DNA from 3 places in the Brumicola nitratireducens FR1064 genome. Region 1 is predicted to be linked to each of the others. Evidence: predicted binding sites of a transcription regulator. Region 1 holds the regulator's gene; each other region holds the start of a gene.
What was found. Region 1 encodes sigma-54, which starts transcription at its own class of promoters, with help from an activator protein. Its sites were predicted from a motif close to GTTGGCACGNNNNTNGNNT; they were not measured.

Region 1 (10,722 bases):
GTGGTTGGAAGATGATAAAGAGGTCGTGTTAAGCGACAAAGACGCTGCGTTGATGCCTAATTACGAGGCGAAAAACTTACGCAGTAAATTATTCGACAAAAATGGCAACCTTACCCATCAAGTCAGCGCTGAGACCATGGAACATTATGAAATGCTGGGGTTTGTCAATTTCACCAACCCTGAATATACGATCTATCTTCAAAGCGATGGTTCAAGTTGGCAATTAAATGCTGACGAAGGGACTTTTTACGACAACAACCGAATTGAGTTGGTTAACGGTGTACAAATTCGTAATCTGCAACCAGAAGACTACATACAAACCATATCGACTAACTTTATAGAAATTGATTTATTGACTAAGACAATTACATCCGATGAACCTCTAGTTATTTCGGGTGCAAACGTTATTATTAATGGCCGAGGGTTCGAAGCCAATTTAGAAACCCAAAAATATGAGTTAAAAAACCATGTTCAAACTGAATATCTACCTGTTCGCTAGCCTACTTATGTTGGCTGGCGCGGGTTCATTAAGTGCACAAGAAGCAATTAAGAAGAACGACTTTGATAAACCAACGAAGCTATCATCTGACAGCAGCTACGGTGACGGAAAAGAGAAAGTAGCCGTGCATGAAGGCAACGTAAAGATTACTCAGGGTACTTTAGAAATCAAAGCTGAACGATTGAAAGTATCAGCAGCTCTTGGTAAAGATAAAGAAGTGTTTGAAGCGACAGGCAATCCAGCGAGTTACACACAACAACTGGCCGACGGCACAATGGTGGTGGCAAAAGCAAACAGTATTCGCTACGAGAAAGCCACTAAAATCATCACGTTAAAAGGAAATGCGGAGCTTTATCAAAATGCGTTTAGTATAAAAACCGACTCAATTATATACAACATTATAAAAGAGCAATGGCAGGCGCAGAAAGACACCGATAGTCAGCAGCAAGTTGTGACCGTATTTGATGGCGATACTTTGAAAAAAACAAAAGAAGCAATGGAAAAGCAAAAGGAAAATAAAAAGTGAGTACCTTGTTTGCAAAACACCTCGCTAAATCATACAAAGCTAGACAAGTTGTAAGAGACGTTAGCTTGGAAGTGTCCACAGGCCAAATTGTTGGCTTGTTAGGCCCAAACGGCGCAGGTAAAACAACGACGTTTTATATGATTGTCGGCTTGGTACCGCTTGATAAAGGTGAAATTTTTATTGACCAATTAGACATGTCAATTCAACCTATGCACGAGCGTGCGAGACATGGCATTGGATATTTGCCCCAAGAAGCCTCTATTTTTCGTAAATTGACCGTGTATGAAAATCTAATGGCAATATTACAAACACGCAAAGAATTGGCAAAAGATCAACGTGAACAAGAAGCTGACGACTTAATGGACGAATTTAATGTCAGTCATATCAGAAATAATTTAGGCATGAGTTTATCCGGTGGAGAGCGCCGCCGCGTTGAAATTGCACGAGCTTTAGCTGCAAATCCTAAGTTTATTTTACTCGATGAACCATTCGCCGGTGTTGACCCAATTTCTGTTAATGATATAAAGAAGATCATTAAACAATTAAAAGAGCGAAACATTGGTGTGTTGATCACAGATCATAATGTACGTGAAACGCTAGATGTCTGTGAAAAAGCATATATTGTAAGTCACGGTGAGCTGATTGCATCAGGAACCTCTGCTGAAGTACTCAGTAACCAAAAAGTGAGAGAAGTGTATCTCGGCGACCAATTTGTATTATAGGTGTATCATGTTTTGTAACTGGCTTTTATCACCATTAGAAATAACTGAAGGACATCAATGAAACCTTCACTGCAGTTAAAATTTAGCCAACAGCTAACAATGACGCCTCAGCTTCAGCAGGCGATAAAGCTGCTACAATTGTCTACATTGGATCTTCAGCTCGAAATTCAGGAAGCGTTGGATTCCAACCCTTTACTAGAAATTGACGAAAGTGAACACAACAACGACAGCTCAGACAGTGACTCTGAACCTCAAGACTATACTGATAAAAACTCACTCAGTGCGGAGAATTCAGATAACGTTGACAGCCACGACGCACTCGAAAACAACCAAATTCCTGATGACTTACCACTAGACAGCTCTTGGGAAGAATATCTAAGCGCCTCGTCTGCGCCAGCCAACATATCCAACGGCCCCGCAGATGATGACTACATATTTCAGGGCGAAACCACCGAAAATATCCAAGACCATCTAATTTGGCAGATGGAATTAACCCCGTTTTCAGATATAGACCGCTCTATTGCTATTGCGATAATTGACTCAATTGATGAGTCTGGTTATCTCACTGTTAGCAGCGAGGAAATTTTAGATAGCTTACAAAACGAAGAAATTGAATTGGACGAAGTTGAATGCGTTCTAAAACGCATTCAAATGTTCGACCCTATTGGTTCCGGCTCTCGTACTCCTCAAGAGTGCTTAATGGTGCAATTAGCCCAATTTGATCCTGCAACGCCTTGGTTGGCTGAAGCCCGTCTGTTGTTAACAGAACACAGCGACTTGTTAAGCAGCAAAGACTACCGCACATTGATGCGTAAAACTCGATTGAAAGAAGACCAGCTGCGAGAAGCAATGCGCCTATTGCAAACGCTTAACCCAAGACCAGGAAGCACAATTGCCGTTAAAGATTCTGAATACGTTATTCCTGACGTGTCTGTTGCGAAAAAAAATGGTCGTTGGACAGTTGAGCTGAATGGTGATTCTTTGCCACCGCTGATCGTCAATAAAGAGTATGAAGCACTCAGTAAAAGCACTAAAAATTCGAACGATTCACAATATATTAAGTCACACTTACAAGAAGCTAAATGGTTTATTAAGAGCTTAGAAAGTCGCAATGAGACACTATTGAAAGTATCTCACTGTATTGTTCAGCAGCAAATGGGCTTTTTTGAACACGGTCCAGAAATGATGAAACCAATGGTTTTAAATGACGTTGCTGAGATGGTCGATATGCATGAGTCAACTATTTCAAGGGTTACCACCCAGAAGTATATGCATACGCCCAGAGGCATTTTCGAGCTTAAGTACTTTTTCTCTAGCCATGTTTCAACTGAATCTGGCGGTGAATGTTCGTCGACAGCAATAAGAGCACTCATCAAAAAGCTCGTTGCGGCGGAGATTGTCAGCAAACCACTTAGTGATAGCAAGATTGCGCAATTGTTGGCCGATCAAGGAATTCAAGTTGCTCGACGAACCATTGCGAAATATCGAGAGTCCCTCTCGATTCCCCCGTCGAACCAAAGAAAAAGTCTGCTGTAGACTTCATAAGAGGACGTAACATTATGCAAATAAATCTAACTGGTCATCACGTTGATATTACTGATTCACTAAGAGCATACGTCGACAGTAAATTCGAACGATTAGAAAGACACTTCGATCATATTAGTAATGTACATGTAGTGTTAAATGTAGAGAAAATAAATCAAAGAGCTGAAGCAACACTTCATCTCAAGGGTGACGTTGTTCACGCTAACGCTGAACATACTGACATGTACGCAGCCATCGATGGACTGATTGACAAGTTAGATCGCCAAGTTATAAAGCACAAGGAAAAGTCAAAACGACATTAGTCGCCTACGAATTATGATTATATCTGATATTATTTCACTCGACCGCACTGAATGTGCGGTTGAGTGTCAAAGCAAAAAACGAATTTTTGAAGTCATCAGCGAAATTGCAGTGAAGGGAAATCCACAGCTCAATTTAAATGATGTGCTTGCGAGCATGTTGGCGCGCGAAAAAATGGGTAGCACAGGCATAGGTAACGGTATTGCTATACCACACGGCAGAATTGAAGGAATACAGGATATAGTTGCTATCATTGTCACTAGCGAAGAACCGATCCAATTCGATGCAATAGACGACAAGCCCGTAGATATATTTTTCGCTTTATTAGTGCCCAGTGAACAAACCCAAGAGCATCTTCAAACGCTTTCATCTATCGCGCAAAAATTGAGCGATAAAAACATAGTAAAAGCGTTAAGAAACGCTGCTACTAGAGACGAAATTATTTCAGCACTAGCGTAAAAATTAACCACACGGTGAATTATCCCACCGTTTCATAACTGTTATCTACCTCTAAAGGACCTGCACACGTGAAACTCTTGATCATCAGTGGTCGCTCTGGCTCAGGCAAATCAATTGCATTAAGGGCCTTGGAAGACCTAGGGTATTATTGCGTCGATAACATACCCGTAAATTTGCTGCCGACACTTACTCATGCACTCGCCGATGAAAGCGAAAAAGTAGCGGTGAGCGTCGATGTTAGAAACATGCCTAAAATGGCGAATGAGCTTAGCGAAATTGTGGACTTTTTGCCCAGTATTTGGGAAGTTACCATTTTGTATTTAGACGCTAGTGATGATGTATTGATTAAGCGCTATAGTGAAACAAGACGTTTGCACCCGCTCTTCAAACTCAATAAATCACTGGCCGAATCAATTGAGGCGGAACGAGAAATATTAGTGCCTGTATCGGAAAAAGCGGATTTACATATCAACACCGATAATTTATCACTGCACGAGCTTTCAGAACTAATTCGAGAAAGAGTGTTAGGTAAAAAAAGCGCAAACTTAGTCCTAGTATTTGAGTCGTTTGGCTTTAAATACGGCATTCCAAGAGATGCAGATTATGTATTTGACGCCCGTTTTTTGCCTAACCCACACTGGGAGCCCGACTTAAAGCCCTTGAATGGATTAGATGGCCCGGTACAGTTATTTTTAGGGGGACAGCCACTTGTCACCAAATTCATATGGCAAATTCAAAACCTGATATCAACTTGGCTGCCACATTTAGAAAGAAACAACCGCAGCTATGTTACTGTTGCTATAGGTTGCACCGGCGGGCAGCATCGCTCTGTATTTGTGGCAGAGGCGCTTGCAAATAGCTTCCGTGCAAGCCATGGGGATGTACAAATCAGACACCGTGAATTGAAGTTGAGCAAAAAAGAAGAGATTGATCCAAATACACTGAATGAGTCTCAGCATGATCGTTGAAAAGCAACTTACTATCGTAAATAAATTAGGCCTGCACGCGCGCGCAGCGACTCAATTAGCAAAATTAGCTAATCAGTTTGAAGCGACAATAACAATGCATCAAGAGGATAAAGAAGCCTTTGCTAACAGTGTGTTAGCGCTTATGATGCTTGAAAGTAGCCAAGGAAAAGAGGTACTCGTGCGCTGCGATGGCGGCGACGCTGAGAAAGCGATGCAGGCGATTGAAAATTTAATCGTAAATAAATTTAACGAAGACGAATAGGGCCTTATGGCTGAAACTGTTGAACAAAACAATGTACAAAGCCAATTAGCATCGATAAGCGAGTCGCTTAACGATGGTACTTTTGTGCAGGTTCGAAAGTTACTCCATGACCTACAGCCAAGTGACGTTGCCCTTCTATTAGAATCCAGCCCGAGTAAAACCCGTAATGAATTATGGCAGCTTATTGATGCTGATTTCCATGGTGATGTACTTGAAGAATTATCGGAGGATGTCCGTAACGGCATCATCTCTAAAATGGTGCCCTCTAGTGTGGTCGATGCACTTGAGGATATGGATACTGATGACTTAGCTGAAACCCTAAGCTCCCTGCCCGATCCGGTTTTACAAAGCATTTTAAAATCGATGGATGCTCAGGATCGTTTGCGGGCGGAAAAAGCCCTATCCTACGGCGAAGAGACGGCCGGTTTCATCATGAATACCGATACCATTACACTTCGGCCTGACGTAACAATTGACGTAGTTTTACGCTATTTGCGACTTAAAGGTGAGCTACCCGAAAACACCGATACTTTATACGTTGTAAATCGTCATGATAATTTGATCGGCACTGTGCCGGTGACTAAATTACTGACTTCACCTCCGGACATGAGCGTGAACGAGATCATGAATGAGGAGCCTGAAACCATTCCCGTGGACATGAGTGACAGTGAAGTTGCGAGTATGTTTGAGCGTTACGACTGGCTTTCAGCACCCGTTATCGATAAAAACAAAACGCTTGTCGGGCGGATCACAATAGATGACGTGGTCGACATTATTCGCGAAGACGCCGAACACTCAATGATGAGTATGGCGGGTCTCGATGATGAAGAAGATACATTTGCTCCTGTTGGAAAAAGTACTCAGCGTCGCTCTATTTGGCTCGGTGTTAATTTAGTTACCGCTTTAATGGCTGCTGCGGTGAGCGATTTGTTTGAAGCTACACTGAGTCAGCTTGCCGTACTAGCTATCTTGAATACCATTGTGCCCAGCATGGGTGGCGTTGCGGGTAACCAAACGCTGACCTTAGTGATCCGCGGTATGGCCTTAGGTCACGTCAGTCAAAGCAACTCGGTATGGCTTATCAAAAAAGAACTCGCCATCGGCTTTTTAAATGGCGTGATTTGGGCAACACTTATCGCTTCGGTAATAGCGCTGTGGAAGCAAGACTTTATGCTCGGTGTGGTTATCGCCTTTGCGATGATGATGAATATGATTGCGGCTGGATTAGCCGGCGCAACGCTGCCGATTATTATGAAAAGATTAAATATTGATCCTGCGCTCGCTGGTAGCGTCATCTTAACGACCATAACGGATGTTGTGGGAATATTTGCCTTTCTAGGCACCGCCACTTTATTCTTAATATAGCAAAAAAAGCATTCCAAAAGTGTTATCACAATAAAGGTACTAGCTCAAACGTGATACACACATTTACACTAAAGGGCATGACCAAAGCGTATAATCGACAATATTTATAGTAGCCTTATTTAACGACTCCAAGTGGCAGTTTGCCAGACTTTTAAGCATCCTCCGTCATACTTGCGAAGGCAAGGACCTCCCAAACAAGATAGAAAATTCGAAAACAACGACTCTTTTGACCACACGGTTGATGGCGGGGGTTTCCTGCTTTCGCAGGAATGACTTGGGATGATTCAATCTTCAGAACGCAAACAAACAATATTGCCAGAAGTGATATCAACCAGCTCTGACTGCAGTGCTACAACATCACTTAGTGCAACCGCAAAACTGTTCACGACACTGATTTGATATGTTGCTTCTACATCTTGCACAGCATACCTTTCTAATAATCGTGCGATAGCTCCTTGAAAGCTATAGTCATACTCAATAGTGAGTCTGCAGCGTTCTACTTTTACTACTAATGGTAACTTCTCCAGAACTTGAACGACCGCATCAGAATATGCTCGCTGTAAACCACCGGTTCCTAACTTTGTACCACCGAAGTAGCGCACCACCGCCACGGCTATTTCACCCAAGCCGCTATATTGAAGCACTTTCAACATTGGCATCCCTGCAGTGCCGCTTGGCTCCCCGTCGTCACTCATAGACCGTTCGGTGCTATCTGGCGAGCCTGCAATGTATGCCCAACAAACGTGGTTAGCTTGTGGATGCTGAATTTTCAGTTGCTTAACAAAAGCATCGGCCTCCTGGCGATTGCTTGCTTTTATCGCATAGGTAATAAATTTACTGCGTTTAATTTCTAATTCAACCTTGTTGTCGCCGGCAGGTATCGAGTAGGATATAGTCATGAGCCACAGTGTACTTTGGAATTAAAGATGAACAGCAACAACATAGGATTAATCATCTATCTTGTTTGCATTCACCCACTCCATCAGATGCTCAACATCCTTATCAATAGCCATCGCAAGTTCTTCAACCCATTCGTGGACGTTCTCCCACCATGCAGGATGGTCACCTTCTTGAATTTTATTTGCCGTTTGCTGCACGCGCATCAAACCCACTGAGCCTGCGGCTCCCTTAATTTTGTGTGCTTGAGAACATACCTCTGCCTTTTCATTTGCGGCGAGAGAGACAGTTAAGAGTTCCATGTACTCAGGAATTTTCTCTTTGAATATGCCTAAGCTTGCGCGCACCATATCTTCACCAATCGTATCGACCAGCATCTGCAACATGTCCACATCTAATATTTTGTCTACTTTAGGAATACTCACAAGCTCACTAGTTGGACGTCTTTCTTCGTGCTTTTGTTCTTCTCCAAACAACTCATTGAACACTTCTATCACACGGCTCTTTTTAATTGGCTTGGCGATGATATCGTCCATTCCATTTTGCAAATACTCTTCGCGTTTTTTAATCACGTTTGCCGTTAAAGCGACAATAGGAGTTTGTAAAACTAATTCTTCTTCGTGCAATACTTTTGCAACGTCGAAGCCGCTCATATCGGGGAGTTGGATATCCAGTAAAATAAGGTCGTACTCGGTTTTACGCGCCATTTCAATTGCAGCTGTGCCTGTCATAGCAACCTCAACTCGCTGCCCTAACTTTTCTAACAATGCTTTTGCCACCAATACATTCAATTCAATATCTTCGACTAACAAGATATTTAAGTTACTCACTTCTAATTCAGCCATTCTTGCTTGATGCTGACTGATTGCCACGGGCAGCACAATTTCGAAACATGTGCCTTGTCCTATAACACTGTGCACATGAATTTCACCTCCCATCTTATCCACCATCTGTTTGCATATCGCTAAGCCAATGCCAGTGCCCGTTGCAGATTTGTGGTCAGGATGGTCAACTTGATAATACATCGCAAATATCTTATCCAAGTCATCCTGCGGAATACCAATACCGCTATCTGTAATCCTAAAGGTCACTTTAGCGTTACCTGCTCCTTCATCAGATGCCTCAATGCTTAGTTTCACCTCGCCTTTTTGAGTGAACTTAATGGCGTTAAACAAAATATTCCACAGTACCTGACGCAACCTAGTGCCATCCGCTTCGATGGCTACCGGTATAGGCTCTATAATTTCAGAGTGGAATTTTAGGCTCTTATCTTGCGCTAACAAGCTAACAATACTGCTAATTTCGTTTGTAAAATCACGCAAGTTTACTGTTTTTAAATCAATTTCAATTTTGTCTCTATCCAGCTTATCGAGATCCACAATATCGTTGAAAATATTGCCCAGAGTAATGGCACTTGCATAGATTGTGCTCACCCAATCGAATTGCTCTTTGCTTAATTTGGTATCTCTTAGCATGCGGCTCAAACCAACAATACCATTTAAGGGGGTGCGCAATTCGTGGCTAATTGTGGCGACAAATTTTGTTTTGTCCTTACTAGCTTGGGCAATCGCACTTTCTGCTTGCTTACGTTCGGTCATGTCTCGACCAAAGGCTAGTAAACCCAAGCGGTGCCCGTCCTGATCAAAAAATGGTACCTTGCGCATTTCGAAGTAACGTCGACGACCATCCGCGAATTGTAACCACAACTCTTCTGTCAAACTGGCGTTGGTTTCTAATACCTCATGATCACTAGCGGCAACCTGTCGGGCAAGGTGTTCATCATAAACCTGGTGCGGTGTTAGTCCTAAAAGTTCAGCTTCCGTTTTACCCGTTACTTCTTCAGCAACACGATTACAACCGGCAAACCGCCCTTCTTCGTTTCGGTAATAAATTAAGTCAGGAGACGCGTCAATAATAGAACGAGTAAGAGTTGATAAACGCCTAGCCTGAATTTCTTGCTCAGACTTTTCTTTTATTTCTCGCTCTAACTCTTCAAATACACTTTCACGCTCTAATTGCGCATTACGACGCTGCTCTATTTCATAATTTAACTGACGAATATTATTTTGTAGTTCACGATTTAAGATAACGTCATGTTTGCGTAAGCGTTCCAATTGACTTACGGCATCTTCCAAATTAATCCTACTATGCTCGAGTTGTTTAATTAACTCACTAAAGAAATACAGTACCCAAGGTGCACTCAATAAAGTAAGTATGAGTGCAGTAATAAAGTCATCTGGATCAACAGGGCTCCCCAAGCTAGACCTTATTATGTATGAGCCTGCTAATGTAAACAGCAGTGTAAATATGACAAACATAATACTGATTTTCAGTGTGCCAAAACGGTCAACAAATTTTGCAAATTTGATGGCCCAAGAGTCATTTGGTGATTTTATGTTCATAAAAGAGGTCGTCGTAAACTAGAGGAAGAACACTATGCTACCAAGAATGCAAAATAAGTGACAATAAAGAAATAGATTGATCAAATACCGATGTGGATACGTTTAATACTTATGCAATTTAATTCGCATTTCCATTCAAAACCAATCATATTTTTTAGTTAAAAACCGTCGCCACAGTCACAATAAAAAAATAATTTCCATGCCACAATTGCAGTTTAAAATAGAGGCACACCGTAAAATTAATGCTAAATACATGTTTAAACTCTTGTTTAACGCGTTATATCACTCTAATTTCCATTATCCAAAAGCAACATTCACCAAATAAATATTGATATTATCGCTGTTTATAATTGATTTTTTCATGGGGAGTCGGTATGTTATCTGGCCAGTTTTGAAATGCATAAAAATTCGACATTGTCGAATATCAAAACGGCTCAAAAATTCGGTCAAATCCGACAGCAAAAACTCAAATAATAATAATAAAAAAGAAACACAGCGACATCATCGCTATTTTAACAAGTATCACGCTGGTTTTAGGACAACGTGCCCCGGTGAACGTTACCGTGGAAGGAGAAAACATGAGTTTGTATCATCAAAATGATTCCAAAGACAATTGTGGTTTTGGGCTAATTGCACACACAACAGGTGAAGCGAGTCACCAGCTAGTTAAGACCGCAATTGAAGGCCTAGACCGCATGCAGCATAGAGGTGGCGTTGCCGCCGATGGTAAAACAGGAGATGGTTGCGGACTTTTATTGCAAAAGCCTGACGCTTTTT
Region 2 (10,722 bases), 750 kb from region 1:
ATTATGAAATTGTCGACGCTGTCGCGTATGCGATTGATCGCGGCGATGTACAGCAACAGAAATTTCAAAGTGCACTGCGTCATATTGGCTTTGAGGTAAAGCTGAAACCTTTTATTCAGCGCTCAGATGGTTCTGCGAAGGGTGATTGGGATGTGGGCATTACAATCGATGTATTGGAGGCAGCGCCCTATGTCGATACGATCATCCTATTATCGGGCGATGGTGATTTTGACCGATTGCTTTCAAAAGTACGACAAGAGCACAACTGCAAAACAGTTGTTTATGGCGTGCTGAATTTAACTGCTAACTCCCTAATTAATGCAAGTTCGGAGTTCATTGACATAGATGGTCAGTGGCTACAATGAAGTCATTGTTTTTTATATCAGCGGCTTTATTAATAATAAAGGGATATTTTTCAATTAGGGCTTACCATCAAACAGCTTCCTGAAATACAGCAGCGTATAGACATGGATCTACTTCGTCGTTCGATGACGGGGATATTTGTCTATGCTGTTTTGTTGCCCGCAGTGTTTTGGCCATTTGACTTTCATTTAACTGAGCCTGAGTTAAGCCGTACCTTTGCTTTGAGTATGTTTGGTATTAGTATTATTAGACTGGTTCATTGGTTCTTTACTGATCGCCTGTATCGTTATTCTCCGGCTCTTTGGCGTAACTGCTTCACTATATTTTCGCTCGGTCATGCAAGTGTACTTAGCCTCTTTTTTGCAATGGCCATGTTTGATGAACGCTTTGAACCTATTCTGCATATTACGATGCTAGCAATTGGCGGTATTGCAAGTAGCGCGATTGTTGCACTAATGCCGCGTATTAGTCTTGCCTTGTGTAACCTAATAATTCTACTGGTGCCATCTATTGCAGCTGGATTTTATCTTGAAAATAAAATGCCCTATGCAATCATGCTGTTGGTCTACGTCAGTTTTATTGGCTTGATGGGGTTTAGAGCGTCGAAGGAATATCAGCGTTCATTTGAAATTGAGACGCAGTTGGATAAGCAGAAAAAAGTGCTCGAACAACTCAATAAAATTGACGCGCTAACGGGTATTAATAACCGAGGGTACTTTAACATTGAGTTCGAAAATCAATGGCAGTTGGCAAGTCGCAATGAGTACCCCTTAGCTTTGTTGCTCATCGATATCGATCACTTTAAGCGCTTTAATGATGACCATGGTCATCTATGCGGTGATGCCTGTCTTGTCCATGTAGCTAGTCTTATTAGCCAACAGATTAACCGCAAAACTGACGTTGTGGCGCGTTTTGGTGGAGAAGAGTTTGTTGTTTTACTGCCTAGTTGCAATATACGAGAGGCAGAAAAAGTAGCCGAGAAGATCCGCTCTGCAATTGAAGCGAACCCCTGTATGTATGGTGAAGAAAAATTATCGGTTACTGCATCTTTGGGAGTCGCTTCACTGGTGCCTAATGCTGATACAGAAAGCCATATGTTAATTGAAACTGCTGATAAGGCCATGTACTCTGCGAAAAGTGCAGGTAGGAACTTGGTTGTCTCAGCAGCTTCTGCATAATATTAAGCGGCGATCACTCAACTTTTGGTTTGATGTTAGTCTTTATAAAGGCGCTTAACTTTGCTTTCGAGACTTTTGTTTTCTAGCTTTAATTCAACGGGCCGTTCAAGAATAATATCGCCTTCAACGTTGGAATCTGCGCTGATGTAAAGCACGGGATAATTTTTGTGGTAGTTGTTTTTAGAATTACCACGGAAGTGAATGTCACCTTTCACAAGACTGCCGTCATTTAGCTTTACACTGCCGTTTACCGTCATGATGTCTTTTTCGACAACAACACCACTAATTGAAATCGTGCCGTTGACGGTTGAAAGCTCGCCGCCAATCTGGCCATTCTCTTGTATCTTTATTTGGCCGTTTACTGTGCTCACATCTTCCGCTGATGCAAAGCCTTCACCAATTTTAATTTGGCCATTGACTGCGTTCACTGAGTCGACGCTAACGTTGTCGCCAATAGAGATGCTGCCGTTGGTATTGGTGACGCGTTTGGCGCTTACATTGTCTTTAATTACAACGCTGCCATTGACTGAACCGACGTCCTCTACCGTTCTTCCTTCACTTACTTTTACACTTTTGTTTGTCGATTTCACATCTTGTGAATAGCTAGCGCTGTCGTTATCCCAATCTTTATTTTTCGCGTTAACGTGAATAATGCAGCCACTGAGTGACATGCTTAAAAGCGTTATTCCGATGAAAGAGTAAACAGGGCGACGAATTTTGCTAATCATAACTAACTCCATAATTTATGTGTGATGGTCTTTTTGGTCTTATTAATCACAAAACCTGACATTTCCCACTGCTTTGCATTCAATGTGCCAATACGTAACTCATTGTTTTTGTTTGTTTAAATTTTTTACTATCAAGTTGGCAACTAATCGATAAGAAGTATTTTGCTAAATATTGGTCAATTAAACTAAATTTAGAACAAGGAATTTAGTGCAAAGCATTCAGCATTAAAAAATTAAGTATCAAAAGTGCAGTGCCAGGCTAGGTGTAATTTATATAGCGATATCTGATAAGTCGCACATAAAGTGACAATAGTTTAAATAGATAAAATCAGGTGGGTGATACAAGCACTGTTGAGTCGGATCTAGATATTTTGAATATGCGCAGTTAGCGCGCCTTGCGCATTGGCATCCCATCAATATCAGCGAATACTTGCTCGATATCTATCCTACCACTGCTTAGCGTGAAAGCGGATTTTGTGCCGCCATCAAGACCAATCAAAATGCTTTGTTTACCGTTGAGTCTTTTGCGTAGTTCAGACACTGAATACGCAATTTGCTGGTTGTTAGAGCGTGATTGGGAGGCGGAAGTGGAGAATGTCTCCATGTTCTCCTGAGTAAAGCGTAATTCGATCACGCTATCGTCTACAAGCAATAGGGCGATGAGTCTGCGATCCCACATTTGGTTTCTGCGAGCTTCAAACTGTTTAGCTAAGATATCTGCGTTCGCTGGGGTCTTAGCATCGACGATAAGCACGCGGTTTTGCCATATTAAAGTTTCCAAAGGCAATTCTTCTAAAGGTCGTTCTTCTGCAAAAAGTGAAGCCGAATTTTCTTGTTGTATCGCCCCCACTGTTTCTAGGGAGCAAAGACTTAACAATAGCGATGCGGCAATTAATTTAATATTATTCATGTGATTTTCCGTTGATAAACCCATTTGACTTAAGCGCGCTATCAACACTAGTATAGCCTTGTGTTTACCATAGGCATGTCTATGAATATTATCCTATTTGCTATACCCATTTTCTTTCTTCTTATCGCGGCAGAGTTGATTGCCGAAAAAGTAAGAAAAACAGACTACTATCGCTTAAATGACGCTATTACAAGCCTGAGTATAGGCGTTTTAAGTCGTATCATGGGCGTTATGAAAAACTTGGCCCCATTTACCGTTTATATTTTACTGTACGAGCACTTTACATTATTTGAACTTACGCAAACGCCTTGGGTTTGGATTGCTGTATTCGTTATTTACGATTTTTTATATTACTGGAATCACCGATTTGGTCACGAAGTTAGCTTGTTTTGGGCGGCGCATGTGGTCCATCATTCCAGTGAGGATTACAATTTAACTACTGCTTTACGACAAACATCGGGCAATTTTTTCAATTTTATATTCTTTTTGCCGCTCGCATTTTTCGGTGTTGATCCACTCATGCTCATTACCGTTGGCTCTATTAATTTGGTGTATCAATTTTGGGTGCACACTCAGCATGTTGGGAAGCTGGGGTTTGTTGAATGGTTCATGGTAACACCCTCAAATCATCGAGTGCATCATGCGCAGAATCAGCAATACCTTGATCGCAACTATGGCGGTGTTTTTATTATTTGGGACCGTATATTTGGGTCTTACCAAGATGAATTAGGCGATGAGAAACCCATTTACGGTGTGCGCAAGGCCTTAAAAAGTTGGAATCCGTTTTACGCGAATATTCAGGTATACAAACAGCTAGTTCAAGACAGTATTCATACCAAAAAATGGTCTGACAAATTCAAGGTCTGGTTTGGCAGAACGGGATGGCGCCCGGATGATGTCAGTCAAAAATTTCCGCTAGCGCGAACAGATTTAAACCAGTTTACGCCATATCAAACCGACATATCGCTAATGGCTAAAGTTTACGCGCTGATGCAATACGCTATCATTTCCTTGCTTGCTGTTTCTCTGTTGATTAACGCTAGTGCATTGGATGTCAGTCAACAGCATGGTATTTCCTTTTTCGTTATTTTTTCGAGCATTAACTTGGCGTGGATTATGGAGAACAGAGCAAGCGCAATTTGGCTAGAGTGGTTAAAACTACTGGTTTCAGTTGTAGTATTACTGAATATAAATTTAGGCGCATATGCAGATTACGCTTTCATACCGGTTTTGTTATCCGCAATACTGCTTTTTAAGCTTCAGTATCAGCGTAATATGGACCTTTCAAATGGTAGTGAATTGAACAGTTAAATGGAAATAACTTGTGTAAGCAGTGGTTCTTGTTGCCGTGAGTTATTTATTATCAATTCAATATATTCAAATGTTGAACAAAGACCTAGGCTCTGGGTCTTAACCAACTTAGCATTCTAGGATGAAGCTCATGCAATTTCTGCTTAAAATACTCATGTTTCCGTTTGTCGTCGTTGGTAAGCTTCTGGCTCTTTTATTTGGTGAAGTTAATTGGTCAATGCCGCCTTGGTTGGCTTACCTTAATAATTTGCGCAAAAATAGCCCACTTAAACTCGTCTTTCTAGCCTTGCTTATTGTTGGTTTAGGCGCAGGTGTTTACAAAACTTATGTGTACTATCAAAGTTTACCAGAGCCAATATTGGTTGATGCCCTTATCACTATTCCAGCACTTACAGAGGAATATGCTGATGAAAATAGCGAGAGCACAAAAACCTCACCACCTGAACTTCGCATAGAATTTGCCTACACCTCGAATGATTATTTACCACCAGAGCAACCACCAGAGCTACTGCCAATAACGCGAATTGCGCCACCGTCGATACCTGCTGATTTTCCTTCAGTTGCGCCAATTGATTTAATTGGCGCCGAAGTAAAAACAGGCATCAAGCTCAGCCCAAGCAAAGCCGGAAAGTGGCGTTGGGAAAATGACAGGACTCTGTTGTTTGTGCCTGAAACCCCCTGGCCTGCGGGGCAGGAATATGAAGTGAGCTTTGCGCCAGAAGTGTTCGATACCCAAGATGAGTTTAGCAACGATGAATTCAGTTTCATCACTACGCCTCTGCAGGGCAGCATCGAAATGAGTGAATTTGAATTAAGTGTAGAAGACAAGCTTAAGCAAGTTTTTGTTGAAATTTCATTTAATTATCCCGTTGATAGGCAAAGTGTCGAACAATCGGTTTCCGTGGCCTATCAAGTTGAGGGCAACAAGCTAGGCAAAGCGCAAGCCTATAAACTCAATTTTAGCGACAACCTGCGTTCTGCGACGGTAACCCTTGATATAGCGACACTGCCTGAACAAGCTCGGATCCTTGAAGTGACGTTTGGTGAAGGCATCAAAAGTATTTATGGTGGTGAAGCTAGCTCGGCTGTATACGAGAGCAAAGTCATGGTGCCTGACCTTTACAGTTACTTAAAAGTAGAGCAGTCGGATATCGAGGTTTTGCGCAACTTAGACGATGAACCAGAGCAGTTTGTGTTGCTTGACTTTACTGATGCTATTGCCCGTGATGAACTGCTGAACAAGTTTACGCTTTTCCTCTTACCCAACCAGAAAGAAAAAAACGGTAAGAGCTATTGGCAGAGTCCAAGAGAAGTAACAGCCGAAGTATTACAGAGCGCTGAAAAACTAGATTACACATTGATGCCCAATGCGGCTGATGCTGCCACAAACTATCAACTTAAAGTGGATGTTCAAGCGGGTCGTCAGCTGTATTTGAAGATAGCCTCAGGCTTAACGTCGGTTAATGGGTTTGTGCAGCGTGCTTATTTTGATCGCATTTTAGTTGCTCCAAAATACCCGCAAGAAATTTCCATTTCAGGGGAAGGTTCTATTCTCACTTACAGTAAAGACCAACGTCTTGCATTTTCGACCCGAGGGGTCAGTGATGTTCAAGTCAGTATAGGCAAAGTTATTGACGACGAACTCTATCATCTGGTGTCGCAAACTCAGGGCGATATCAGTAATCCTAACTTTTATAACTGGAGTTTCAACGAAGCAAACTTGGCCGAATTTAGTACGCAGTTTATCAGTATGAACGCGAACGATGCTGACCTGAAAACGGCAAACTACGCTTCCGTTGATTTGAACGCGCTTGTCTCAAGTTCTAAGGGGGGGCTGGGTCTATTCTTTGTAGAAATCAAAGCGTGGGATAAAAACCGTAAACGTGAAATTTATGGTGTCAGCGACAAGCTCCTTGTGCTGGTTACTGATCTTGGCGTTATTGTAAAAAGCAGCCAAGATGAAAGCCAAGACATATTCGTGCAGTCAATAAAATCAGGTGCTCCTGTTGCTAACGCGCGCGTCGAACTGATTGCTAAAAACGGTACCAAGCTGTTTAGTAAGGCAACCGATAGTAACGGCCATGTTACTTTTCCTGCGGCGAACGGTTATGAGCGTGAGAAGCAGCCGGTTGTGTATGTTGTCAGCCTGAAAGGTGACGTATCGTTCATTCCCTACAATCGCTATACGCGACAAATAAATTACTCGCGCTTTAATGTGGGAGGAGAATACAGCTACGCCAATGACAATGACCGTGTGAATGCCTATATGTTTACCGACTGCGGTATTTATCGTCCGGGAGAAGTGGTGAATATTGGCATGATTGTTAAGGGCAAAAACCTTCAAAACCTAGGTAACATTCCGCTTGAGTTGGTGATAAGAGATGCCCAGTACACTGAAGTGTACGTTGAAACAATGCAGCTTTCACAGTTTGGCTTTATGGATGCGGCGTTTAATACAGAAAAGACTTTCAAGACTGGCTCCTACAGCGCTAGCCTTCATCTCATTCGAGAACGGGGTAAGGGCAATCAGGTTCGTGAGCGCCAAGTGGGCTCTATGAACTTCAGCGTTGAAGAGTTTCAAGCTGATACGCTGTCAATTACCAGCCAAGTAAAAGGCCTGCCAAGCAAAGGTTGGGCAACATCACCAAATTTGAGCAATGAAATAAGTTTAAATAACCTGAGTGGCGTGCCTGCACAAGGGCGCAGGGTTACGACAGATTTGACCTTACTTCCAATTCAGTTTTCATTTGAGCAGTTTGATGGCGTCGCTTTTTACTCTCCTAAAGTGAAAGACGATACAACGGACGGTTTATCCCGATTCGAGGAAAGCTTAAAAGAGCAACAGACCAGCCCTGATGGCAAGGCGAGTGTTGCGGTAGATTTAAGCCGTTTCAACAAAGGAACTTACAGCGTCACCCTGCAAAGCAAGGGTTATGAAGCCTCCGGCGGCCGCTCGGTCAGCACGTCCACTCGCTTTTTATATTCGCCGTCGCTTCATCTTGTTGGCTATAAAGCCGATGGCAAACTCGACTTTATTAATCTCAACAGTGAACGAACATTAGCCTTAATTGCGATTAACAATGAATTGAAATCCGTTGCACTCGACAAGCTCAAGAAGCGTTTAAGCAAAGTGCAGAGCATTTCTACTCTTGTGAAGCAGTATAACGGTCGCTACGAGTATGAGAGCATTCAAACTACTAGGCAGGTAAAAGAAGAAGCTTACGCCTTGCCTGAGGGCTTTGAAGCGCTTTCCTTGGATACTAGCGAGGCAGGCACTTTCGTTGTCGATATTCTAAATGCAGATGATGAAGTGCTGCTTAGTGCGCAGTATACGGTAGTCGGTGCTAGCAATGATGACGGTCAATTAGATAAAAACGCGGAATTAAAAGTCACCTTAGATAAAGACGATTATCAAGAAGGCGAGACGATTGAGCTAAGTATTCAAGCACCCTATGCAGGAAGCGGCTTAATCAGTATTGAAAGTAACAAACTGCACGCATTCAAGTGGTTTAGCAGCACCACCAATAGCAGCATTCAGCGGATTAAGATCCCCAAAGGTATCGAGGGCAACGCCTATATAAACATTGCGTTTGTGCGTGACCTCAGCTCTAAAGAAATATTCACTAGCCCCCTGAGCTATGCAGTCGTGCCGTTTTCTATTGACCGCTCTAAGCGGATATTAGATCTCACGCTTCGTGTCGAAGATATTGTGCAACCAGGCAAACCGATGGCAATTAACCTTGATGTATCAGAAGATGCCAAAGTAGCGGTATTTGCTGTTGATTTAGGTATTTTGCAAGTTTCTGGTTATCGCACGCCTAACCCGCTAGCGCATTTTTTAAAGAAACGTGCATTGAGCGTGCGTACGATGCAAATATTGGATTTAATATTGCCTGACTTTGCTTTAAGTAAAATGCTTTCTGCTGCAGGCGGAGACATGGAAGCTGATATGGCAATGAGCGAGAAAATGATGGTTACCGGCAGCAGGATGCAACGCTCGCAAAACCCATTTGAACGCAAGGTACAAGATCCAGCCGTGTTTTGGTCAGGCGTCGTGGCGGCCAAAAAAGGAAACAACACTTATACTTTCGATGTGCCTAATGATTTTGCTGGTGGCTTACGCGTCATGGCCATTGCGGTGGGAGATCAAACAATGGGTCGCGCGCAAGAAAATACCATCGTCAGAGGGCCGTTTGTACTCAGCCCAAATGTACTGAATCAGGCGGCGCCTGGAGATGAGTTTGATATCACGCTGAGTGTCGCCAATGTTGTTAAGGATTCGCAAGATGAAGCTGACGTGAAGATACAAGTGAGCACTAGCAAACATGTCAGTATTATTGGCAGCAAAGAAGCGCAAATGCAGCTTAGTGAAAACCAAGAAGAAGCGGTTCGTTTTAGAGTGAAAGCGAATGATGTATTGGGCGGTGCTGAAATAAGCTTTGACGTGAGTATGACCGACAAATCCGGCAAAACTTGGCAGTCGAGCAGAACGGCAGCATTAAGCATACGGCCTGCTATGCCCTTCGAAGTGAGCATTACTACTGGCGTATCAAGCAATGGACAGGTATCGCTTGATACACCACTGAAATTGTTTGAAGCGCAGTCCAGTCAAGTACTAAAAGCCTCTGCTAGCCCTCTGGTTATTACTGAGGGTCTAAGCGCTTATTTAGATGAATATCCGCATGGCTGCACTGAACAAATCGTTAGTCAGGTATTCCCTCTGGTGGGTTTGTCGAACCTGCCAAAATACGGGCCGGATAACGAGACCGTTGCCGCGCATTTTGCCGAAGTCATCAGCAAACTGCGTCAAAGACAAAGCTATGCCGGTGGTTTTTCATACTGGCCGAGCGCGCAAAACAACGATCCTGATGTCACTATCTATGTCATGCACTTCTTAATTGAGGCAGATGCTTTAGGGTATCCCGTGCCGCAAGATATGCTAGAAAGCGGCGTTCGCTATCTTGGTGATACAGCGAGCAATTACGTGAGAATGAGCGGCACTCAAAGCTCAGTAAATGCAAGTATGCTGACTTTGAGAAAGCGTGCTCAGGGAATCTATTTACTCACGCGCAGTGGTGTGGTGACATCGAACTTGCTGATTGATTTAGTCAGTACCTTGGAGAAACAGTACAAGACGACTTGGCGTAAAGATGTCTTAAGTGCCTACATTGCGGCAAGTTATGCACTAATGCAGCAAGATCAAGAAGCTAAAAAGCTTATCTCTGAGTATGACTTGGCTGACCAATCTTTATTAGTAGAACAAGCGTTTTCTGGCTTGGCACCGCGCTTAAACTTAGATGCTCAATATTTATTTTTGGTCGCTAAACATTTCCCTGAGTTTATTAAAGAAGTTTCTGGGAAAGCGGTACTCAATATTACGCAAGCCATCTATAAGGGCGAATACAATACCATTTCAGCGGCGTATAGCATGCTTGCCTTAGGTGCTTATCATAGCGCTGTTGCGTTTGCTGGCGACGATACTAACTCGCCAAACGACTCACTTGCGCAAATTGATAAACAAATCACCTTTGTTGCGTCTACGCTGCAAAAGAAAACACAGCTAGAGCCTGTTTATAATCCTTTTGCAGCTGCGATATATCCGATAGGCACAGAACGTGTCGAAGCGAGTATCCAGAGCGCAGCGTTGCCCAATTCAGGTGAGCTGTATTACGTTAACATGCAGGCTGGATATCAAACGACATTGCCGCTAAAAGCCAAAAGCAACGGCATTGAGATACAGCGGGCTTTTATCAATAAAAACGGTGAAGTAGCTACAGATATCAAACAAGGTGATGAAATTACGGTGCGGTTACGCGTACGGGCTACAAAGCTTAAAAATATTGCGAATATAGCTATTGTTGACTTGCTACCAGGAGGCTTCGAAGTTATTCGTGAGTCGCTTAGTCGACGCGCTGGTGTGTGGCAAACTGAATATATTGATATTCGAGAGGATCGTATTGTTTTTTACGGTGACATCACGAATCGTGTGACAGAAATTACGTACACTGTGAAAGTAACCGCAGCGGGCAAGTTTACAGTGCCTGCAAGCTTTGTTGAGGCAATGTACGATCGCTCACTTTCAGGCTTAACGAGCGCATCAGAAGTGGTCGTGACGGTAGCAAAATAATGCCCTTTAATCAGCGCCTCGCTCTGCGTTTTAAAGTGTTTGCGGTAATTGCGCTAGCGTTGCTTACCGGCGCGCTTGTTTACTTATTTCTGCCGAAGCCAGACC
Region 3 (10,722 bases), 1.5 Mb from region 1:
GCCAGTATGGCAAAGGCTGGTTTTGGGTTGCAACGGCTTATTTAGCCGGCGGTTTATTTTTAATCAAAACAAAAGTGATTAATTGGCATATTCCCGGCAGTATGTTGGCCGCCGCAGCACTCTTGAGTTTTGTTTTGTTTTTGCTTGATGGAGACCAATACGCTTCACCATTGTTTCACATCTTCAACGGAAGCTTAGTGCTTGGTGCCTTTTTTATAGCGACTGATCCTGTTTCCGCATCTACAACAATAAAAGGTCGTCTTATTTTCGGCGCAGCTATTGGCTTTTGGGTGATTATCATTCGAAACTGGGGAGGATATCCTGACGCCATCGCTTTTGCCGTTCTGATTATGAACATGACTGTTCCGCTAATTGATTACTACACGCAGCCTAGAACCTATGGCCATCAAAGCAAAGCGAGAAAAAGCTCATGATAATGAATTACATGGGAAAAAATGGCGCTATTTTAGCAGGCTTTGCGCTGGTAACTACGGGTCTCATCGCTGTCACTTTTGCGGGTACAAAAGACCGAATTCAACGTGCACAAGAAAAACAGCTTTTATCGGTCTTAAATGAATTGGTTCCCGAAAATTCGCACACTAATGAACTGAATTTAGACTGCATAATAGTGAACGCACCTGAACAGTTGGGCACCACGCAAGACAAACGCATTTTTAGAGCCCGTAATGGTAGTGAAAACGTAGCCGCAGTGATAGAAACTAGTGCGCCTAATGGCTACAGCGGCGAAATTAAGATGGTTGTCGCGGTCAGTTTAAATGGAACATCGATTGGCACGCGAGTCGTTGAACACAAAGAAACACCGGGCTTAGGTGACAAAGTTGACCTGCGCGTTAGCGACTGGGTATTGTCCTTTGCCAATGTACCGTTCAGTGGCAAAGACGATAAACGCTGGCAAGTGAAAAAGGACGGCGGCCAATTTGATCAATTTACTGGGGCCACAATTACGCCTAGAGCAGTTGTGCAAGCGGTTAAGAGCACTCTCGTATACTACAACGCAAATCGCGACATGATTTTTAATACGGCAAGTAATTGTGCTAGTCCTGATATCGATGGGTCCTCTAGGGAAGCTTTCGCTGACGATACCATAGCGAAAGAAGCCTTAGCTATGGATGTACTCGCCCAAATAAAGGCACCTGCGAATGAATGAATATCAAAATTTAACCGTCCAGGGGATTTGGAAAAACAACCCAGCCCTAGTTCAATTATTGGGACTATGTCCGTTACTTGCTGTAACGGCAACCGTCATCAATGGCTTAGGCTTAGGCATTGCAACAACTCTTGTTCTATTGGGCTCTAATATCACAGTCTCGCTCGTACGAAATTTTGTTCCGAACGAAATTCGGATCCCCATCTTTGTAATGGTCATCGCTGCATTCGTTACGATTGTGCAGTTGCTAATGAACGCATTCACCTTTGAGCTATATCAAGCACTTGGCATCTTCATTCCATTAATTGTAACTAACTGCGCCATTATCGGGCGGGCAGAAGCATACGCATCAAAGAACCCTGTCCAGTTTGCGGCTTTCGACGGGCTAATGATGGGCCTCGGCTTCACATTTATTTTAGTGGTCCTTGGCGCGATGCGCGAACTGCTAGGCTACGGAACACTATTTACAGGTGCCGATTTATTATTGGGCGCTTGGGCAAAAGACCTCACCATTGTCGTTTTTACCACTGACAGCCCTTTCTTGTTAGCGATATTACCACCGGGCGCATTCTTAGGAATGGGCTTGTTAATTGCGTGTAAGAACATGCTAGACAAGCTAGCAGAAAAGCGTTTAGAGAGCGCTAAACAGGCTAAAGTTGTGCAGCGAGCAAGAGTTACAGGAACGGACATATGAACAAAGAGAAACGTCATGAAATGCTCTCTCGCTTGCGCGCTAATAACCCCCACCCAACCACTGAGCTAAATTTTTCAAGTCCATTCGAATTGCTTATCGCGGTAATTTTGTCAGCACAGGCCACTGACGTTAGCGTTAACAAAGCGACAGACAAACTTTACCCTGTGGCGAATACGCCCGAAGCAATCTATGCACTAGGTATCGATGGTTTAAAGGAATACATAAAAACCATAGGGTTATTTAATTCAAAAACTAAAAATGTCATTGAAACTTGCCGTATTTTGATTGAAGACCATGGTTCAGTTGTGCCAGAAAACAGAGAGGCTTTAGAAGCATTGCCCGGCGTTGGCAGAAAGACTGCTAATGTTGTTTTAAATACTGCCTTTGGCTGGCTAAAAGATAATAAAGGTAAATACTTCATCGCGGTTGACACACACATTCAAAGAGTAGCTAATCGCACGGGTTATGCTAAGGGTAAGACGGTTGAAGAAACCGAACGAAACATCATTAAGAACACCCCTAACAAAACTGAATTTATGTATGACCTACACCATTGGTTGATATTACATGGCAGGTATACATGTATTGCCAGAAACCCTAGATGTGGTTCGTGCATTATTGAAGACTTGTGTGATTACAAAGATAAAACCGAATAAAAAGCGTACACAGTAGTTATCTCAACAACTGAAAAGGCCGACAGACACGTCTATTTAGACAATTGGCGCTTTGTGCCATTTGTAGTCAGTCGGAATACTTTAAGTGAATGCGAGCTTTGGCTGTATACAATGATCCTGATGCAGGCAAACAAGAAGAAGAGGTAGTGGCTAATCCAATTAGCAAACCAATCCACTATGCTGTCGAAACCTAAAGACTTATTCCAACCGGCTTGGATCATCACGGGTGCCAAATAAAAGCGTATTAATAGAGGCGCCCCACCTCAAGTATTGAGATTTTATCAAATGCTGCATGACTGGTTTTGTAGAGATTCAAGATGTTCATAAGCTGTCCACTTTAAGAAGATTATTAATAAGAGAGGACGAGTTGAAAAAACCTTTCAACCAAATAGCAATCTCATTGGCACTGTAATTGCTAAGATCTAATCAATATTATGCTTAACAACGTGAATACAATGCAAAAATTATGGTTTGTAGTTTTAGTAAGTGCGCTGATTAGTGGTTGTAGCTCAGCTAATTGGCAAAACACTGACAGTGATAAGTCTGTCACTCAAGCGCCCTATCGTCACCCTAGCAACACTTTGCATAGCCATGTAGAGCAACTTGCTAGGCAACTATTTAGCACTTCCCAAACCTTTGATGCCTCACAAACCCTAGCAGTCGGCACAATTTTACCGACTATGTTAAATAGCGGCGAGTCCTTGCCAGAGCATTCTGCCCTTGGATTACAAATCCAAGAAAGCCTGATGACCTTCGCCACTCAAGCTGGCTTAAAAGTCATTGAATATAAAACCATGCCTTCAATCAAAATAAGTGACAACGCTGATTATATGCTGAGTAGAAACGTCAACGATCTGACAAAAGACATTGCCACCGACTACTTTTTGACAGGCACTTACACGCTACAAGAAAACAGTACTATGGTAAATATTCGCCTTATTCAAGTGCCCGAAAACATTGTGATAGCTGCTGCCACAGACTACGTTCCCAATGATGTGATGTGGAGTCAGTCAAAAGTCACCCTAATAAAAAACAACCAAATTTACCGGAACGCCTACTAGGAGAGCAAAATGAAACGAACGCTATTAGGACTGCTTATTAGCGCAACCTTATGCGGTTGCTCGATGTTTAGTGAAGACCCCTCATTAAATACTGATACCAATTCCGATGACAATAGCCAAGTGGTGGAGTCAGACACATCTGCGCCCCTGCAATCTAGCCTGATGTTTCAACAGCAGTTTAAACAAAAACTAAGGTATCAAGCTAACTCAGCGCAGGTCAATAAACGCTATTTCTCCAGTGATACCGAACAAAATGGGCCAAAGCCCTTGTCTACCGCAAAACATAATATTAATCATTATGCACAGGGGCTGATGCAAGACTTAGTAGCCAATTTGCAGTATGTTAATGCCACCACACCCGTCGCTGTTGTTAGCTTTGTGATGTTAGATAGTGATTACAACCAAGCTAATTTGTTGGGAGTTCAACTCGCAGAAAGCCTCATTCACGAAGTGCATAAGTTTGGCATCCCAGTGATTGATTTTAAAGCAACAGGCTTTATTCGCATTACCGAGCAGGGCGACTTTGCATTTAGTAAGGATTATCAGGATTTTTCTGGTGACTTACCCGCCCGTTATGTCATAGGGGGTACTATGTCAAAACTACAACATGGCTATTTAGTGAATGCTCGTATCGTTGGATTCAATTCAAAAGCGGTAGTGGCATCGGCACAAAGCTTTATTCCTAATGAAATCGCTTATTCGCTAGTCAAAAGTAGTCAGCCTAACCCACCGGTTGATAATAGCCCTAGTGATAGAAACATCAAAACAGACCCAGTATCTCAAAATAACGATCAAATGCTTAATAAGACTCAATCTAATACAGGAATGATCTCACTAATAGGCTCTTGATCGGCGTTATTTGAATATTAAACAGATAGCTACCTTACCTTAAGCGATTTCCCTGTAACGGCACTATTGTAATGTACAGGGAGCTAAGTCTGATTTAAGTAACACTAAGTCTTCAGCCATAGGTACAAAGGATACTTGCATGGCAGAGCTGAACAAACTACCTTGTTCAATATCTAACAGCACACCATCAGCAAATTGTTTTGCTTGTCCTTGAACAAGTAAAGAGACATCTTGTTCCCCCATGGATTTCACTATACCAAAATAGTTTTGCGCGTAGCTACATACAGTGTTGCCTAAAGTTATTGGCAATTGGTTCACTACAGACCAGTGGGACTGCACTAGAGTAACAGTAGCAGGTTCCTGCCATGTTTTAGACGCTTGGTCTTCACTAATAAGGCTTGCGTTGGCAATCATTAACTCATCTTCAGTAATAAAATCAGTGTTTTTTATTAATCTTTCATCTGCGGTAACAAGGCCCTTAAATTTAACTGTGTCAGAGGGCGTTGGCCTCCCATACAATCTATTGTAAGTGCTTTGATATTGGACAACGGGATCAGTTAAATACTCGTTAAACGCAGACAGCGATAATACCTTTTTGGCATAGGCTGAAAATTCCTTAAAGGTTTTTGCTTGGAAGTCCTGATCCACAAGATAATAAAGATAACTGTCGAAGGAAGATTGGTCCCTAGTGACTAAATTCATGAGATTATCATTCAAGACAAACAACGCGGCATAAAAATCAAATAACTCAAATTCATAACGTTGTAATTGCTTGGCTAAAAAACTGCCCTCCTGCACATTCTTTATTGCTTGCTCATCAAACTGCAAGTTGGTTTGGGTATACTCAGTTAACTGCACACAGCTATCAATACAGATATATTTAAACTCAAATTGAGGACGTAGTAGATCTAATGTGCTTGTCTGCTGGTTTGTAGCAAATTGAATATTGGTTAATTCGAATTGTTTACCTGATGCCGACTGATTTAATTGAATATCAGCCGTGATGGTGTAGCCGAACTCGGGTAAATCGCTCGACACATAATTTGCCATTTCTTTCCATTTTTGCGCGGCTTCTTTATGCTTTTCTCCCACTTGTTCGATGTGTGAAGTGCAAGCATTCAAAACAGTAAATAAAGCCACCACAAGCAGCATGACTGAGCCTTTGCTTCTCGCCCTCTGCCTACAAAACCCTTTGTTTATGCTGTACTTGAACTCTAAATTAGGATCACTTTTACAAAAACACATTAGTTAATTTCATTCCATTCAATCGCATCAACAAAGTTGAAACTGATAGTTTGGTCAAAGGCAAAAATTTCAGAAATACTCAGCTCCCCACCTAAAAAAAGATTCACTATTCCTGAATCACCACTATCGATAATCACAAAATTATTATTGTTCAAAATATATTTGCGCTCAGTATCACTTTCTAATTGTACGCGCGGGTTGAACATGATGCCCGCGCCATCGTCTAAACTAGGAGTAACTTTTATTTCAATATCTTTATTGGGGTTGGCAATTATCGTGTAGATCCCATTCTGAGCTGATTCGCTAATAGCGCAAATAAACTCGCCTTGAAAAGCAAATAATTCTGCAGTCTCAGGGTGCATTAAACAACTACCAGTAGCAGGCAAAACTGTGCCAAATTTTATAGTTTGTACAATATTAAAAGTGGGTGTGATGGTGTAGCCAGCAGCACTGAATATCAACGCCAAGGTACCAATACAATAAACCGCTATTTTATTTAACATTTCGCTTCTACCTTACATAATCCTGCTTTCAAACAAACTAAAATGTAGACTCTAGAGAATAAAAAAATCATTGCCTTTTTAATTCCCGAACATTTTCAAAAGCGCCAGCATTCACTACCCAACCATTGTAGCCTGAGTTTTGTAAAACCTTTTGTGCTGCCGCTTTAGTAGTCAAGCCAGAGCTGATAATACAATATACTATGTTACCATTATCACTGCGTTTTTGCCCAAGGTTGAGGTTTTCGATTGCAGTAAACTGATTAATAATAGCTGGCTCTATTGCCTCTGTACTTGCTGCATATAGTTGTATAACCCAAGGTTTATTGGATGTTTCAACGGATTCACTTTCACTTTCACCAGAGGAGAGCACACTTGCTTTGACCAAATAGGCTTGTTGATTACCGATAAATTTATTAGCAAACTCTAACCCAGAGGCCATGGAAAGAAAGCTTCCAAATAAAACGCGAGTCATGCCTTTATCGGAAGACAAAGTGAATTGATTCTTAGGTAAAGCTTCCGATGCCAACCTGTTAATTAAATCTTGAGCGTTTACAAGATCTTTATACACCCCAAGTTGAATCACGAATCCACCCTTCACATCCTTTGAAGATGTTTGAATTTGGGATTTAGCGCCCATTATTTGTTGAGCTTTGAATACAGTAACCTTGTTATCATTAAGGTGAGGCTCAAGAATAGACACTGAGGGCAAATTTGACTCACTCTTATTTAGAAAAGCAAATTTTTCAGCTGCTGCACTACTAACATTGGTAAAGTCTGCCTTTAGTTCTGCCTTTTGTTCTAACTCTGTTAATTCAGCTAATTTGTCTTCATCTAAACTATGCTTGGCCACCACCTTATTTTTGGTTGGCAAAGTAAAATAGTTTCTTCTAACTTTTTCTTCAGGATCCCATACAGTAGCTTCTGAGCTTTCTTTGTCTAAAGCAATGTCCTCTATTTGTTCAAGATCCAGGGACTTATCATCCCCTATCCGTCTTAGGATCAAGGCGGGTAACTCTGCGTATCCGCCCTTACCGCCAGTAATCACATTAAAGCCAACCACATTCCCCGTATAACCTTTTTCTGTAAGGGTTTGTTTGTTAATTTCAACTCTATACTGGCCAGGTGCTAGACCTAAAAACTCATAGTAACCATCGATGTCTGTTTCTTTGGATCTTAATTTTTGATTGTTATCATCATAAAGCTCAACAACAGCGTTCTGTAAGCCAATTTCTTGACCACTATTGGTTCTTAACACAAAGCCGAGCAGCTCAGTAGATAAGATAAACGGCATGTTGACATCGATATAAGCTCCTGGGTGTGAAAACACCACATAATCATTATTAATTGTGCTACTACCTTGCTTCCACTTTGCAGCAAACCTGAAGGGCGAATTAGGATAAACGCCGGGTAAAATAGCCCGTCCGCCCTCGCCAGTGGTCACGCCACCCCATTCTGGATTGCCACTAAATTCCACCCCAGACAAATCATAGTCAAGGGGATCGGGGATACCATTAATTTGCCTATCTAAGTAAGCGTGCACATCAAGGGATGCGGTATTGGGCAATAACCGCTGACTTAAGGTCACACGATTGTTTCGATAATCGTATCCAAGGAACATTTGCAAGCCAAGTTGAATGCTCCACCTTCCATTGTCACCAATCTGACTAGCCAAGTTGAGTTGAAAGTCACCTGTACGCCAAGATGCCCGATGGGAAAGCCTCCAGTTGTCTCTCTCTCCGCTTGCTATAGGGAGGTAATTTAAAGTCAAATAATGGGTTGTGTCCCAAGGGTCCACTAGATTTTTTTGAATAACTAAGGAGGAACTGTCTTGAATAATATCACTGGCATCAGGGTCATAGTTGATGTTGGCGCTGACCCTGAAATTATAAGGTAAAGAACCGCTAACGCCCACTGAACCTAGTAAATTTTCAGTTTCTAACATATTACCTATCAGACTGATATTTTTGGCATAGGTTAAACTGTGACGCAACAATAAGCGGCCCCAACTACCGGATATTCTATTACTAATACGATAGCTTTCAGCTAAATCATCTTTTCGATAATCTCCACCAAAAGTAACGCCCATATAATCTGTATTAAAATAATAAGCACCGTCCAGCGCAATACTGTCACCAATCAAGCTCAACCTATCACTTGTAAAATCACTACCTGATTCAAAATTAATGTTATATCTATCATTACCAAATGCACTACCTTGAATTGATGTTAGTTGCGCATAGTTGCCATCTTGATCAACAGAAATGTCATTTTCAAGTAACATACCAGGCAAGGACACAGCATTACTTAAGCTGTAAACCCGTTGATCTCCAACGAGTCCTGCATAACCAACACCGATCTGCCAATTATCTGACACTCCATAATCGAAGGTGCCACCAAAATCGGTCGGCTCATAATCTTCATCACTTTGATCATTTATTAATCTGTGCTTTCTATCCAATGCATAAACAGTATGTGCTGTTTGGCCCTTAGATAACGCGTTTTCAACTAAGTTGTAACTTTTATTGATCACATCTTTTTCACCAAAAGGTCCATAAAGCTTAATCACATATTGATTACTACCATAGGTCACTTCAACATCATCAAAAATCAGTAAGCCATCGTCCGGAACGGTGGTCGCTTGGAGAAAAACTTGATTACGAAACAACTCTGCTTCCCAACCTGGCGGTGCGGTCTCTTTTAAGGTAATAAATTGGTTGCTATCCCTAAAGCTCTCTTCGCGGCGCTCAAATATGATGCCTACACCAGCTTGTGTACCTGAGGTTAAATTGTTAGTGCGGCTGCTAATATCGCCAAACTGATATTGGTCATATAAGCCTAGAATATAGTCATCAGGACTGGTTTTATAGCGGCTTAATTGTAACCTAGCTTGCAGCTCTGCATTTTTAGAATCTGTTAGTGTGAGTTGCGCAGAATGATATAAAAGATCAGACGTCAGTTGCAGCGATGAGTTAAAGCCCGAACCTTCGTCACTTTGTTCAGCCGCTATATTGATGCGTCCATGAGGAACGGTAAAAGCTCGGTACTGATCATCTATGGTAATGGGTATTTGCTCGCGTGTGGGCGCAGTGTACCCTTCAGTCAGCCTGTCTAGCGCCCTATTTTGCGCTTGTTTTGATAACACTTGAATAGGAAATATGGCGTTATCGCGCCCGGTGGTGATTTCTACTTTGAGTTGCTGAGAATTAAAGTTTAATTGAGTTGAAAATAATTGTTCAAACACTTGAGTTTGAACAAACATGTAAAAGCCATCAGTTGCCCAAACAGAGCCTAGGTTTGTAGCATTATCAGATTCTGCCCCTAGTAACTCAAATTCAACTATGCTGTTTTGATGCCATACTGTTAAACGTGGGCCGGACAACAAATAACGCACTTTGAGTGCATCTAAAATCGGCTCTATGGCAATCAGTCTTTTACCTTCAACTTGGTGAAGATCAATAGACCGCGCTATTATGTTATTGTTAAGTACTACGTCAACTAAAAGATACTCATCATCACTCAGTTCTACCTGCACTAGGCGCTCTGCTAATGCAGGTACGGGCAACAAAACTAAAAGCAATAACCAGCGTTGTAATTTTTTTAACATATTAGTTTGTGTTTCACCCGTGAGTTTATTGATCCAGGGTAAAATATCTGTTAGATAATAAACTAACAGTGAATAGTATTAGCGCTACCTTACATCTTGCTGGTGTGTAATGCTGCCACCATATTTGGTATCTTCAGTAAACCTTATGGCTACTTGATCTGCGGGCATGTCATTAATGTCAAGAGAGTACATAACCTTTTTAACCTCGGGGTAAATAGAAACATTGCTTCTAAAAGTAATCATTTCGTTATTACTTTTATCGATTGCTTCTAGTTTGCCATATACCGAGCGTCCACCTTCTCTGCTAATACTAAAACTTACTTTACCGTCGGCGACATTAAAATCGTCAAATTTTAATGATGCATCAAGCTTGCCAGTTCTTACAATCACAGGAACATTTTGTACTATTCGTGGCTGAACCGTTAATTTAGCTGAATTGTTATTGCTATTAGTCACAGTAGAATTGATTGGCTCTTCCACTTTGTCACAGGACACTCTTAAGTAAGAGCGATATTCTGCTGGCGTCGTATTCGACTTACGTCTTATTGTGAACCTAACAGTTTGAGGGCTTCTGGGCGCAACGGTAAAGCTTCTAGGAGAATACCGCATCCAAGGCTCTGCTGAATTATCTGGCAATTCATTGCCATCTTGGGGCAGCATTTTACCATCTTCACTAAAGTTGTTATGCACCAAAGAAAGACTGCAAGTTTCTGGCACTCCTCCTTTATTAAACATCACAAATGAGGCCGTATTATTATCATTATCTAGGTATACACGATAGGTAGATAAGCTGATTGCTTGAGCGCTACTTGCCACTAGCCCGATTAACGCTGTGGTCACTGTTACATTGATAAACTTCGATAATTTCACTTTATTCTCCTAAAAAAAAGTCATTATAATCAAGCGATTACAATGACTTTCAAC

Region 2: GNIT_RS00915 (DUF4097 family beta strand repeat-containing protein) is a predicted target of sigma-54. The motif match lies at 2,343-2,361, and genes of this name have one in related genera.
Region 3: GNIT_RS10720 (FlgO family outer membrane protein) is a predicted target of sigma-54. The motif match lies at 2,936-2,954, and genes of this name have one in related genera.

Annotation. Positions count from the first base shown of each region.
Region 1 covers NC_016041.1:961,080-971,801, reverse strand. Annotated here, with positions in the region: gene lptC (LPS export ABC transporter periplasmic protein LptC) at 1-499, shown strand, start outside; gene lptA (lipopolysaccharide transport periplasmic protein LptA) at 468-1,025, shown strand; gene lptB (LPS export ABC transporter ATP-binding protein) at 1,022-1,747, shown strand; gene GNIT_RS04215 (RNA polymerase factor sigma-54) at 1,805-3,283, shown strand; gene hpf (ribosome hibernation promoting factor) at 3,307-3,594, shown strand; gene ptsN (PTS IIA-like nitrogen regulatory protein PtsN) at 3,608-4,051, shown strand; gene rapZ (RNase adapter RapZ) at 4,120-5,019, shown strand; gene GNIT_RS04195 (HPr family phosphocarrier protein) at 5,009-5,281, shown strand; gene mgtE (magnesium transporter) at 5,288-6,646, shown strand; gene GNIT_RS04185 (YigZ family protein) at 6,931-7,545, opposite strand; gene arcB (aerobic respiration two-component sensor histidine kinase ArcB) at 7,594-9,945, opposite strand; gene gltB (glutamate synthase large subunit) at 10,524-10,722, shown strand, end outside.
Region 2 covers NC_016041.1:213,754-224,475, forward strand. Annotated here, with positions in the region: gene GNIT_RS00905 (LabA-like NYN domain-containing protein) at 1-365, shown strand, start outside; gene GNIT_RS00910 (GGDEF domain-containing protein) at 468-1,541, shown strand; gene GNIT_RS00915 (DUF4097 family beta strand repeat-containing protein) at 1,577-2,269, opposite strand; gene GNIT_RS00920 (DUF4174 domain-containing protein) at 2,655-3,179, opposite strand; gene GNIT_RS00925 (sterol desaturase family protein) at 3,261-4,490, shown strand; gene GNIT_RS00930 (alpha-2-macroglobulin family protein) at 4,621-10,617, shown strand; gene pbpC (penicillin-binding protein 1C) at 10,617-10,722, shown strand, end outside.
Region 3 covers NC_016041.1:2,490,965-2,501,686, forward strand. Annotated here, with positions in the region: gene rsxD (electron transport complex subunit RsxD) at 1-434, shown strand, start outside; gene rsxG (electron transport complex subunit RsxG) at 437-1,168, shown strand; gene GNIT_RS10710 (electron transport complex subunit E) at 1,161-1,862, shown strand; gene nth (endonuclease III) at 1,859-2,518, shown strand; gene GNIT_RS10720 (FlgO family outer membrane protein) at 2,992-3,597, shown strand; gene GNIT_RS17905 (FlgO family outer membrane protein) at 3,607-4,446, shown strand; gene GNIT_RS10730 (hypothetical protein) at 4,510-5,598, opposite strand; gene GNIT_RS10735 (hypothetical protein) at 5,691-6,194, opposite strand; gene GNIT_RS10740 (SdrD B-like domain-containing protein) at 6,262-9,798, opposite strand; gene GNIT_RS10745 (fimbrial biogenesis chaperone) at 9,883-10,668, opposite strand.